Regions from separate parts of the Lactococcus cremoris subsp. cremoris KW2 genome, predicted to be linked through region 1. Evidence: riboswitches for the same ligand, from Rfam matches in the RefSeq annotation. Region 1 holds a riboswitch; the other holds the start of a gene.

What was found. A riboswitch is a leader RNA that binds a small molecule or an ion and turns the genes downstream of it on or off. The one in region 1 is predicted to bind FMN.
Region 2: another riboswitch for FMN. It lies ahead of ribD (bifunctional diaminohydroxyphosphoribosylaminopyrimidine deaminase/5-amino-6-(5-phosphoribosylamino)uracil reductase RibD); the one in region 1 lies ahead of KW2_RS06150 (ECF transporter S component).

Annotation. Positions count from the first base shown of each region.
Region 1 is NC_022369.1:1,289,603-1,296,305, reverse strand. Features, by position in the region: gene cbpB (cyclic-di-AMP-binding protein CbpB) at 1-150, shown strand, start outside; gene xerD (site-specific tyrosine recombinase XerD) at 128-844, shown strand; gene KW2_RS06165 (segregation/condensation protein A) at 875-1,603, shown strand; gene scpB (SMC-Scp complex subunit ScpB) at 1,596-2,162, shown strand; gene KW2_RS06155 (pseudouridine synthase) at 2,149-2,868, shown strand; FMN riboswitch at 2,967-3,103, shown strand; gene KW2_RS06150 (ECF transporter S component) at 3,218-3,838, shown strand; gene KW2_RS06145 (hypothetical protein) at 4,147-4,734, shown strand; gene KW2_RS06140 (hypothetical protein) at 4,771-5,361, shown strand; gene KW2_RS06135 (trypsin-like peptidase domain-containing protein) at 5,382-6,632, shown strand.
Region 2 is NC_022369.1:1,010,948-1,017,650, reverse strand. Features, by position in the region: gene KW2_RS04920 (helix-turn-helix transcriptional regulator) at 1-878, shown strand, start outside; gene ribH (6,7-dimethyl-8-ribityllumazine synthase) at 972-1,436, opposite strand; gene KW2_RS04910 (bifunctional 3,4-dihydroxy-2-butanone-4-phosphate synthase/GTP cyclohydrolase II) at 1,463-2,659, opposite strand; gene ribE (riboflavin synthase) at 2,671-3,318, opposite strand; gene ribD (bifunctional diaminohydroxyphosphoribosylaminopyrimidine deaminase/5-amino-6-(5-phosphoribosylamino)uracil reductase RibD) at 3,318-4,406, opposite strand; FMN riboswitch at 4,585-4,701, opposite strand; gene KW2_RS04895 (magnesium transporter CorA family protein) at 4,898-5,803, shown strand; gene parC (DNA topoisomerase IV subunit A) at 5,829-6,703, opposite strand, start outside.

The sequences.
Region 1 (6,703 bases):
ATGATGCACAAATTAATTAAGGAGCCCTTTCTACCAGTTGTCAAAAGGCAGGAATTTATGGGAATCGTAGTTCGTCAAGAAATATTGAAGGCTTTTAGTGCCTTCGCTCACGACTTTACAAAATATTATGAAATTACCAAACGAGATTGAGGAGTATTTAGTAAGTAGAAACTTTTCTGAAAATACTCGCTCAAATTATTATTATGACTTAGTCTATTTGCAGGCTTTTTTTGAAGATAAGTCTGTCACAGAAGAAGCACTAGAACTTTACAAACACCAGCTTAGTAAACTCTCTCCCGCGGCACAACGGCGAAAAATTTCGAGTGCCAACCAATATTTTCTATTTTTATATGAAAATAAAAAAATAAACCAGTTTTTCAAAATTAAGCAAGTTGTTCAGAAAAAAACTCAAAGTTCTGAGAGTTATCATCCTATGATAAAAGAATTTCCAGAATTTTATGGACCTCTAAGTTGTCCAGGGCAATTTTTAGCTTTATTGATATTAGAATTTGGTCTTAATTTTGCAGAGATTCAAAAATTAAAATGGGAAAATTTTAATTGGAATTTTAAATATCTCACAATCGAAAAAGCTGGAATAAAACGAGTCTTACCCATTCGAGAAAAATTTGCCATCAGAGTTAAGGCCATAAAAAATGCCGATGAATTATTTGCAAAATCTCGCCAATTCCTATATACAGAATTAAAGAAATTCACTAATTATTCTTCTAAAGAGATTAGGGAACAGTATATTTTGCATCAGGTAAAAGCGGGAAAAACAATATATGAGTTGGCTAATTTACTTGGCTTAAGCACAATTACTACCTTAGAAAAATATTATAGATAGGATTTTTACGCTATTTTAATTATGTAAATTATGATCAAAGAAATCAATATAAAAATTAAAAACTTTGAGGGTCCGCTTGATCTTCTCTTACATTTAGTTAGTCAGTACGAAATGGACATCTTTGAAGTCCCTTTAGTACCGGTGATTGAACAGTACCTTATCTATATCCAAACGATGAAAGAACTTGAGTTGGAGTTGGCAGGTGAATATATGCTGATGGCAAGTCAGTTGATGTTGATAAAATCAAGAAGACTTTTGCCAACGGTGACCGAAACTTTTATAGAAGATACCGAGCAGCTTGAATATGATTTATTAGCTCAAATCGACGAATATCGGAAGTATAAAATGCTTTCAGAGGATTTGGACGAATTACATCAAGAACGTAGTCATTATTATTCTAAATCGAAAACTGAAATCATCACAGATGAGACAGTCTTATTGCAAGATAAAACGGCATTAGATTTGTTCTTAGCCTTTAGTAAAATTTTGGAATTACAAAGGCAACAAATTGAAGATGATAATACAAAGATTGCAGCTGAAAAATTTACGATTGCGGATAAAATTTTTGAATTAAATCGAAAATTTACAGAACAAAAAATATGTAAATTTACAGATTTATTTTCAGATAAAACCAATAAAGATGAACTCGTCACAACATTTATGGCTCTTCTAGAATTGATTAAAAATCAGCAAGTTTCTTTTTCTCAAGGAGAGCTCTTTGGAGAAATTATTTTAGAAAGAAAAGAAATTAGTGAATAAGACAGCGACATGTGAACTTTTACTTTTTGTATCTGGAGAAGCTGGTTTAACATTGACAGAGTTGTCATCACTGACAGAAATGTCTAAACAAGCTTGTCAGCAACAAATTGATTATTTGAAAGAAAAATATCATTCTGATAGAGAATCAGCTTTGACAATTATTGAAACGGCTGGAAAATATCGTATGGCCACAAAAGAAGACTTTTCAGAGATTCTTAAAAATTATGCGAAAACTCCACTTAACCAATCTTTGTCAAAATCTGCTCTTGAAGTTCTTTCAATAATTGCTTACAAACAACCATTAACGCGTATTGAGATTGATCAATTACGTGGAGTTAACTCGTCAGGTGTTCTATCTACGCTTCGTGCTTTTGATTTAGTTGAAAAAGTAGGGCAAGTTGAAGCACCGGGACGTCCTAGCCTTTATGCGACTACTGAATTTTTCCTAGATTATATTGGTATCAATAATTTAGAAGAATTACCTGAAATTGATGAGTCAAGATATGTGGCAGAACAACAAACCCTATTTAACGAAAGTGAAGAAAATGAGAATCAATAAATATTTGGCCCATGCAGGAGTGGCAAGCAGACGTAAAGCAGAAGAACTAATTTTGGCGGGAAAAGTGACAGTTAATAATGTCCCGATGACAAATTTAGGTTATCAAGTTTCAACTGGAGATGTCGTCGAAGTTAATGGAGTGGCAGTTTATAATGAAGAACCTGTTTATTATCTATTGAACAAACCAAGAGGTTATATTTCTTCTGTCAGTGATGATAAAGGACGTCAAACGGTGATGGATTTAATGCCTCAAGTTAAAGAACGTATCTATCCAGTAGGGCGTTTGGACTGGGATACTAGTGGCTTACTTTTACTCACTAACGATGGTGAATTCACAAATATGATGACTCACCCAAGTCACGGTGTTGATAAAGTTTATGTGGCTAAGGTTGAAGGACAAGCGAACAAAGAAAACTTGCGTCCCTTAACACTTGGAATGACGATTGAAGGTAAGAAAGTTAGCCCGGCTCGTTATGAAATTATCAAACAAGAAAAAACAAAAAACCATTCAATTGTTAGCTTGACGATTCATGAAGGTCAAAATCATCAAGTTAAGAAGATGTTTGCTGCTGCTGGACTTCCAGTACAAAAATTAAGTCGTATTCAATATGGAACACTTACATTGGATGGACTGCCTACAGGACAATTCCGTCGTTTGAGTAAAAAAGAAGTTTCTCAATTGATTAATGCTGCGCAAGGAAAATAGTTTAAATAAAATAAAGACAATTCTCTATAAAGAGTTGTTTTTTTATTTCTTAAATAAATCTTATTCTTGATATGCTAAGTATTTTTGTGCTATAATAAAAATATCTTCAGGGCACCGTGTAATTCGGGACCGGCGGTAAATAAGGCTTTGACCTTATGACTCCGCGATTCGCTACGGCGATTGAAGCAGTGAAACTCTGCTAGCGACAGTAAAGTCTGGATGGAAGAAGATGAACAATTTTTGCAGAGTAATCGACCTCGGTCGACTTACTGTTTTTAGCTAAACCAAAAATGTCTATCAACTTCCTCGAAATTTGAAGAATTATTTTCTCATATTTGGAGGTTTTTTTATGTCTAAAACACGTCGGATGGTATTAATTGCCATGCTTGCTGCATTATCAACAATTTTATTGTTGCCAATTTTGCAGTTTCCGTTATTGCCTGGAATTGATTTTATGAAAGTGGAACTTTCAATCATTCCTGTACTTATAGGAGTCTTTACTTTAGGATTGGGTGATGGATTTATTATCCTCTTTATTCGCTCTGTCTTATGGTATCTTCTATTTAATCAAGGCCCATCAACATGGATTGGAGTTCCAATGAACTTTGTTGCTCTAGGAATTTTCATGGCCATCGTTTGGTTCTTTACAAAGAAGAAGTTTTCAATTAAAAATTATACAGTTGGGATTGTCTTGGCGACTATTGCTTCAGTCCTTGTAATGATGGTATTGAATGTTTTCTATGCTCTACCATTATATCGTCTGGCTGCAGGATTTGATGTTGACAAAATTTTTGCTGGAGCAACACATCTCTTTAACATGGGTTCGCTATCAGTTACTTTAAATCCAACTTACCTCTTAACAGTTGTTTTACCTTTCAATGCCTTGCAATATATCATTTTTGCCCTTGTTTTCGGCTTGATTGTTACTGTATTCAAAAAAAATAAAGTAGTAAAATTTTACAATGCTTAATTCAAAAGATTAGGCAAATAATTCTAAATAAAAATACGGTGGGACTTTCCTACCGTATTTTTTTATTTTATAGCTTAATGATTCAATATGTATAATTAAAAATACTTGAAAAATTTCCTAAAGAAACATTTCTATTCTGTTACATTAAATGTATTTAAGGATATTTTTTATCAAAAAAGTAGTTGCTTAATTCAAACTAAAGCGCTATACTATGGGTGAAATATTCTTTTATTGGAAAATAATGAATTAATGGAAAAATTACATATGTATTTCTTTGATTATTTTAATTATTAAAAATGAGGTGTTTTATGAACATATATACTTCGCATCAAAAACTTTTAAAAAACGGGCTCTTATTTGGAGCGCTTTTGCTTGGATTAGCTTTCTCGGTTAAAGAGGCAACACCAGTAAAAGCTGTCACAGCAAACTTTAATGGTCCAGTTTATCGCCTTTACAATCCAAATTCAGGCGAGCATGTCTATACAATGGGACTTACCGAGAAAAATAATCTTGTCCATTTGGGTTGGGGTTATGAAGGAGTATTGGCTGACTCCTACTACAACTATCCTGGGATAAATTATATAAAAATTCCAGTATACCGCCTCTATAATTCTCAAAGTGGACAGCACCTCTATACAAAAAATACTTATGAAGTGTCTTCTTTAAGAACTAAAGGATGGTCAAATGAAGGAATTGTATTTTATGATTCATCAAATTGTCCTCCTGGAAGCATTTTGACAGTTTATAGGAGATATAACCCTAATAATGGACAGCACTTTTTCACAAATAATTTTAGCGAAGCGGCCTACTTAGATAGTATTGGTTGGCAGAACGAAGGAATTGCTTTTGAATTTAATTTGCCTAGTCATTGGGATGGGCCAGTAAGTCCAGCTTAATATAGAAATAATATAAACAATAAGGAGGTGTTTGTTATGAACACACATAGAACGCATCAAAAACTTTTAAAAAACGGGCTCTTATTTGGAGCGCTTTTGCTTGGATTAGCTTTCTCGTTAAAAGAGGCGACACCAGCAAAAGCTGTTACGGCAAACTTCAATGGACCAGTTTATCGCCTTTACAATCCAAATTCAGGCGAGCATGTCTATACAATGGGACTAGCTGAGAAAAATAACCTTGTCCATCTAGGTTGGGGCTATGAAGGAACCATTGGAACTTCCTACTACACAATGCCTGGTCAAACATATGGTAAGGTCCCTGTTTATCGTCTATACAGTAAAAATAGTGGGGAACATCTTTATACTATAAATACCAATGAAGTAAATCAGCTTAAAAATTATGGTTGGGTCAATGAGGGGATTGTTTTCTACGATGCTACTATATTGCCTTGGAATCAAGAAACAACAGTTGAAAGACTTTATAATCCAAATAGCGGTCAGCATTTTTACACCAGTAGTAGAGATGAAGCGACCTTTTTAGTAAAATTAGGTTGGCACGATGAAGGGGAGGCATTTTCATTTACATCGCCTGAACCTCCTCAAACTGGTCCAGCTACAGCAGTTTAAGATGATGGAGGAAACGAATAATGAAAAATAAAAAACTTTATATCACACTTGCTTCAACTTTGCTTTTAATTTCTTCTAGTGCTTTTGCGGATACGGTGCCGTTTATTCCATCTGGTGGGGCTACGGCAGGTAACGTCTACCAACCAGACCAACGCAAACTGATTTCAACTGCTAATCAATTCCCATATAACACAATAGTTTACATCCAAACTGTTGGGGGAGATGGGAGATTATACAGAGGCAGTGGAGTTATCATTGCACCTAATGAGGTATTAACCGCAGGACACATGGTGTACAACGCGTCAGAAGGTGGCCATATTAAATCCGCAACTGTTTATCAAGCTTATGCAAATGGAAATTATAATCCCAATACGGCGATAGCAGTAACAAGTGAAGTTGCTAATCCAGACTGGCTGGCAAAAGATAAGTCTGGAACGACGAATTATCCTCTAGGCGCCGATGATTTAGGAATTCTTAATCTTTCTAAAAACATAGGGTTATCTACGGGTTGGATGGGAATGACTTCAAGCCTTTTAAAAAATCAAGCTATTTCTTTAGTAGGTTTCCCAGGAGATCTCTCTAAGCAAATGTGGGGAATGTCAGGAAATGTTTCTCAAATAAGTAACCCACTGTTTAGTTACTCTAATATTAGTATGTATCCTGGTCAAAGTGGAAGCCCTGTTTTTAATACAAGTAAAAATATTGTTGGTATTAATGTTGCAGAAGCGAGTTATCTGAACCCAAATCCAAATGGAGATAACAACAAAGTTCCTTCCTCCCTCGCTTCGCAATATCCCAACTACGGTGTTCAACTCACTGCAAGTAATATCAATTGGATTCAAAATAATGTACCAGCACTAAAATCAACAGCATTATATCGTGTTTATAACCCAAACAATGGCGAACATCTCTATACAAAAAGTTTGTATGAAACGACGACTTTATCAAAAACAGGCTGGAATTACGAGGGTGTCAATTCGCAACAGCCTGCCACAGGTAATGCAGTTTACCGACTTTATAACCCTAATTCAGGGGAACATTTTTATACGACATCTTCCTTTGAGCGTGATTCACTAGTCAAAGCAGGTTGGCGTTTTGAACAAATCGCTTTTTATTCGGACACAGCAAAACACACGCCAATTTATCGGCTTTTTAATCCTAATGCCAAAGGTAAACAAATCAGTCATTTTTATACATCAAGTAGCGCAGAACGAGATTCACTTGTGAAGATCGGTTGGAGATATGAGAAAATTAGTTGGTATGGACTTTAGATATTAATTATAAAGGATTTTGTGCCTACAAAACCCTTTTTATTTCCCAAAAAAACTAACCAAATAAGCTG
Region 2 (6,703 bases), 280 kb from region 1:
TTATGTTGTTATTAGAAAATGATACGATTTCTGCGAATTCACTTGCTCAACGATTTAGCGTAAGTAAAAGAACAATATTGCGGGATATGGATAGTCTGATTTTAACTCACATCCCAATCTATACTACCCGAGGTCCCAAAGGGGGATTTGGAATTATGGATAGTTACAAATTCAACAAACGACTTCTTACCGAATTTGATATTCAAAATATCTTGATTGCACTTTCTGGACTTTCTGAGTTTACGGCTGATAAAGAAACAGCTTTAACCATCGACAAACTGAAAAGTTTACTACCAAATAAAATGAATAATCTTAAGACTCTGATTGATTTTGAAGAGATTCATGAAGCTCTCTCCGCTGCAAAAAAGTTAATATTTTTTGCCATTCAGCATTCTAAGACAATAGAAATCAGCTATATTGACCAGAATGGTCAACAAACTGAGCGAAAAGTAGAGCCCTATCAACTTTATTATAAAAATACTAGTTGGTATCTTTATTCCTATAGTTTAGATAAGGGGGATTTTCGAACCTTTAAACTTTCTCGAATAACTTCAATATCATTGTTAGAAAAAGAGTTTGACCAAAAATCTTTTAAGTCCGCTGATAATACAAATCCAAATCTTAATTTTTCTTTAAGCAAAATAGAGGTCATCGTGCATAAAAAATCTCGTGATAAATTAATTGAAGGAGTTGAAACAGGTGAATTGCTAGAAGTTGATAAAAATCATTATCAAACCACTCTTGTTCTACCAGATCATGAGTTTGGTTATCAATATTTAGCTAATTTTGGCACAACTTTAAAAATAATTGGTCCAGATTTTTATCTCAAAAACTATGTTGAATGGTTAGAAAATATAATAAGTATTAATAAAAAATAAAAGGAGAGCCAATATAGAGCTTTCCTTTTTTTTTATTAATTGATTTTCTTTGCAGAACTCTTGAATTTTGTCTGATTTCAAATTTTAAACAACTTAAGACATTTTAGCCATCAAATCAACCATCTCAATCGCACCAACTGCTACCTCAAATCCTTTATTTCCTGCTTTTGTTCCTGAACGTTCAATCGCTTGTTCAATATTCTCTGTCGTCAGTACTCCAAACATAACAGGGATATTTGAGTTCAGTGAAACATGGGCAATCCCTTTAGAAACCTCGCTACAAACAAAATCATAATGTGAAGTAGAACCTCGAATCACCGTACCTAAGCAGATAATGGCATCATATTTATCTGAACTCGCCATTTTTTGCGCAATAAGTGGAATTTCAAATGCTCCTGGCACCCAAGCAATATCAATTTGTTCTTCTTGAACACCATGTCTTTTGAGAGCATCTAAGGCCCCTGCTAAGAGTTTTGCGTTGATGAATTCGTTAAAACGTGCAACTACAATTCCATATTTGGCATTTCCTGTTGTTAAATTTCCCTCAAATACTGTCATTTTTCTATCCATGCTTTCTTTTTATTTTAATCGAACAAATGTCCCATTTTATTTTGCTTTACTTTTAAATAATCCTGATCAAATTCATTTTCTTTAATTTGAATTGGAACTCTTTCTTTAACTGGTAGTCCATATTTTGAAAAATCATTGATTTTTTGTGGGTTATTAGTCATTAATCTTAAAGACTTCACACCAAGTGTTTTCAAAATTTGAGCACCTATGGAGTATTCACGCGTATCTTCTTCAAAACCTAGGGCTAAATTTGCTTCAATTGTATCAAGCCCCTCATCTTGAAGTGAATATGCACGAAGTTTGTTGATTAAACCGATTCCTCGCCCTTCTTGCCGAAGATATAATAAAATCCCTCGTCCCTCGACATTTATCTGTGTTAGAGCTTGTTCTAATTGTTCACCACAATCACATTTCATTGAGCCAAAAGCATCTCCAGTCAAACATTCCGAATGAACTCGGCAAAGCACTGCTTCTCCCTCTCCAATGTCCCCCTTAACTAGGGCGACATGATGCTCACCATTTATTTTATTGACAAATCCAAAGATTTCAAAATAACCATATTTTGTTGGAAGTTTCGCTCTGGTAACTTGCTCAACCAGTTGTTCATTTTGTTTTCGATATTCTTGTATGGCCTTGATTGTGATAAAATTCAAGTCCCATTCTTTTGCTTTTTCTTGAAGTTCTTCTGTGCGCATCATGCTACCATCTTCGGCCATTATTTCAACACAAACTCCCACTTCCTTTAGACCAGCAAGTCGTAACAAATCAACTGTTGCTTCTGTGTGTCCATTGCGTTCTAAGACTCCATTTTTCTTTGCAATCAGAGGAAAGACATGACCAGGTCTTCGAAAATCTTCGACCGAACTTTCTTCATCAGCAAGTTTTCTAATAGTCAGCGCACGGTCAAAGGCTGATACCCCTGTACTTGTCTCTACATGATCGACAGAAACAGTAAAAGCTGTCCCGTGGTTGTCTGTATTTCTATCCGTCATTGCTGACAAATGCAGACTCTTAGCATATTTTTCACTCATCGGACTACAAATTAATCCCTTTGCCTGACTGGCCATGAAATTTATCTTTTCTGGACTAATCATTTCGGCTGCACAAATCAGATCTCCTTCATTTTCTCTATTCTCATCATCAGTGACAATAATTATTTCACCTGCTTTAAGGGCTGTTAAGGCTTCTTCTACTGTATTATATTGAAACATTTTATCTCCTCTTAAAATCCATAATCAATTATTTTATCCTTTGTCAGCAAGGAAGACCCTGTAAAAGAATCTTTCCCAGTAAGTAATTTTTCGATATATTTACCCAATATATCGTTCTCCAAATTAACTTTATCTCCAACCTTCTTTGCAGACAATATGGTCTCTTTGATAGTATGAGGAATTATTGACACACTAAAAGATTTTGAAGTCACATGAGCCACCGTAAGACTGATGCCATCAATCGTAATAGAGCCTTTTTCAACAACATATTTCATTAAGTCTACAGTTGTTTGAAATTCAAACCAAACCGCATTTTCTTCCTTCTTGATTGATAAAATCTTTCCTGTACCATCAATATGCCCTGAAACAATATGTCCGCCAAATCGACCATTTAGAGCCACTGCTCGCTCTAAATTAACTTTACTTCCTACTGTTAATTCTCCTAAATTTGAACGCTTGAAACTCTCTGGCATAACATCTGCTGTAAATTCTTTATGATTAAATGCGGAAACAGTCAAACAGAGACCATTTGTTGAGATAGAATCCCCAAGTTTTAAATCTTCGAAGATGTTGGAAGCTCGAATACTTAATTTAGACGACTTATCTCTCTTTTGAATTTGAGTTACTTCTCCTATTTCCTCAATAATTCCTGTAAACATTAAATGAGCTCACTTTCTAATAATATATCTTCTCCTAAATAGACCACTTGAGGTCGGTCTAGTAAATAGGCTTGATTGGGATGCTCTACTCCTTGTCCTTCAACAGGACTTCGAGCTTCTTTCCCACCAAATATTTTAGGGGCAATATAGGCTTGAACTTTTTGAACAATTCCTGCTTTTAATGCTGAGGCGTTGAGTCTTGCTCCCCCTTCTAAAATAAGACTATCAATTTCTCTTTCTCCTAACTTAGTGATTAAATCTTTCAAATCCAAATGTTCAGATATGGAAGAAACTAGTAAAATCTCGCAACCGGCTTCAATAAAAGCTTGATGTTTTTGAATGTTTTCATTTGAGGTAGCAATGATTGTTGGAATTTCAAATGCAGTAGAAACAATCTTAGACGTAAGAGGGGTTCGAAGTTGAGTATCACAAATAATTCTAATTGGATTTATCCCATTTTTTATTCTGGCAGTTAATTGTGGGTCATCTTTCAGAAGTGTTTCAACACCAATCATGATTGCCATGAAACGTGAACGGTCTTCATGTACCTTTTGTCTTGCTTTTTCACCTGTAATCCATTTGGATTGACCTTTATAAGTCGCAATTTTTCCATCAAGAGTCATCGCATACTTCATCATGACGTAGGGGGTTCTTTGAGTGACGTAATGAAAAAAAATCTTATTTAAGTCTTTGCACTCTTTTTCTAGAACTTTTAATGAAACATCAATTCCAGCTTTTTTCATTGCTTCAATTCCCTTACCAGCTACTAAAGGATTGGGGTCTAGACTCCCAATGACTACACGCTTCACTTTATTTTTGATGATTGCTTCAAAACAAGGCGGTTGCTTGCCTTGGTGGGCACAAGGTTCTAAGGTCACATAAATGGTTGACCCCTCCGGTGATTCAATACAAGATTTAAATGCATTGATTTCCGCATGTGCTTCTCCATATTTCTCATGATAACCTTGACCAATAATTCGACCATCATTGACAATAATCGCTCCTACTTGAGGATTTGGATTAACGCTTCCCCCTCCTTTTCGAGCCAGTAGGATTGCTAAATTCATAAAATGCTCATCATTTTCCATCCATTTATCCTTTCTAAAAAAAATAAGCCCCAAAATAATATTTCAAGGGCTTAGGATAATTTTCTATTTTATTCAAGCAAAAAAACAGCTCAAAAAAACCAAAAATGGAGTGAATTAGATAGATTCACTCCAGAGTTTAAGGCTAAATAGACATAATACTATCATGAGTATTATGGGTTTTTATCTTCTTTCATCCAGACTATACTGTCGGCCTCGGAGTTTCACCGAATCATGCTGCTAGCAGCTCGCGGGCTATACCGCCGGTAGGGAATTTCACCCTGCCCTGAAGATTTATTAAATTGTAGCTAAAGTATAGCATTTAATTTTAAAGATTGTCAAGATATAAAAACGTATTCTTTAAAATAATTATTTTGAAGGTCCTATCAAAAGTCTAATGATATTTTTATTTATCAAATAATATTATATTTATATATTTGCTCAAAAATTACAATTTTGCTAAAATGGCTCTATTAGAACAATAGGATAATATCATGCAAGAAATAAAAATAAATGATCAGCTCACTTGGCTTTCTTTTAATGTTGAGGACCTTAGAAATACTTCTGAGCTTGCTACTTATGGCATTGACCTAGAAACACTTCAATATGCCGAAGATAAAAACGAACGTCCCCATACAGAATTTATTCCTGACAGTCAAGACTTTGTGCTTATTTTTAATAGTTTAGATTTACTCAAGTCAGAAGCTCATTACAAGACAGTTCCCGTTACCTTTGTAGCTCAAAAAAATCGATTAATTACACTCTATCATCCAGAAAATGAATACTTAATTAATCAAATAAAAAGTTATTGCTTACAAAATAGGCCACAAACGGTCTATCAACTTCTTTTTATCAGTTTATTTTTAATTTCCGAGGCTTTCTTTCCTTATTTGGAAAAAATTGATAAGTCTAAAGAAGAAATTAATCAAAAATTGCGTGAAAAAACAACCAAGAAAAATTTGCTCGCACTTTCTGATATTGAAACAGGAATGCTCTACATTGTGTCTAGTGCCAATCAAAATACTTTACTACTTGAGCAGCTTAAAACTAAAAGTATTTACAGACAGTTCAATGAAACTGAAAAAGAACAGCTTGAAGATGCGATAATCGAAGCCCAACAGCTTGCAAGTATGACTCAGCTCAATGCACAAATTCTTGAACAGTTGGCCGGAACTTATAATAATGTCCTTAATAATAATCTAAATGATAATATGACGACCTTAACTATCGTATCAGTTCTTTTAGCTGGTTTGGCCGTCATTACTGGTTTTTTTGGAATGAATGTTCCGCTTCCGCTCACTCATCAAAAAGATGCTTGGGTCTGGATTATTGGCGCCTGTATCATTCTTTGGCTACTATATGCTGCCCTCTTTCGTTATATTATTGGTCGAAGACAATAAAAAAAATCAGCAAAAGCTGATTTTTTTATTTTATTTTTACGCTTGCAATTTTTTCAAGATCATCAGCAATTGGATGTCCATTGCTTGTTCGATCTGATAATGATAAATCGCACAAATTAATATCATATTTCTTGCCAGTCTCACTGATAACTTCTAATACTTGTTCATCAGTTTCTTTTGTCGCTGGTGCTTTAGCTTGACTGAACAAATCTAATTCTTCGGTCAATGCTGATAAATCAGCAGTTGAATTGATTAAACCAGCCGCAAATACGGTATGGTTATTTGTCTTCAATGTTCTTAAAACTTGAAGACCTCGATTTGCTCGTGATGTGGCTGGAATATCCTCTGTTTTAACTCGTTTGATAAATGCCCGTTGAGTCAACAGATACCAACTATTTGAGTTGACAAAGAAAGCTGCTTTTATCTTATCATCATTTTTAAGATTCATTGCCTTCACACCTGCTGCTCTAGCACCCAAGACTGGGACATCATCAAGATTAAAGCGGAGGGCATAGCCATTTTCAGAAATAAGCATGAGGTCAGTAAATTGAACAGGACTAATGAGCACAACTTCATCATCATTTCCTTTGAGTTTAGCATAAGGAGTTGATTTCGAGCGGTAAGTTCGCCATGGTGAAAAACTTTCACGTTCAATTTGTTTAATTTGTCCATTTCGTGTAACCACGACTAGATTTTCACCTGCAAATGCATCAACAATTTGAACATAAATTACTTTTTCATCAGATGAAAAATTAGAAAGACTTTGTGACAAATGTTCTCCAATATCCTTCCAGCGAACGTCAGAAAGTTCATGAATTGGACGGTAAATCACATTACCAAGATTTGTGAAAATCAAGAGATGCTGTGTTGTTTTAGCATTAGCATAGTAAAGCAACTCGT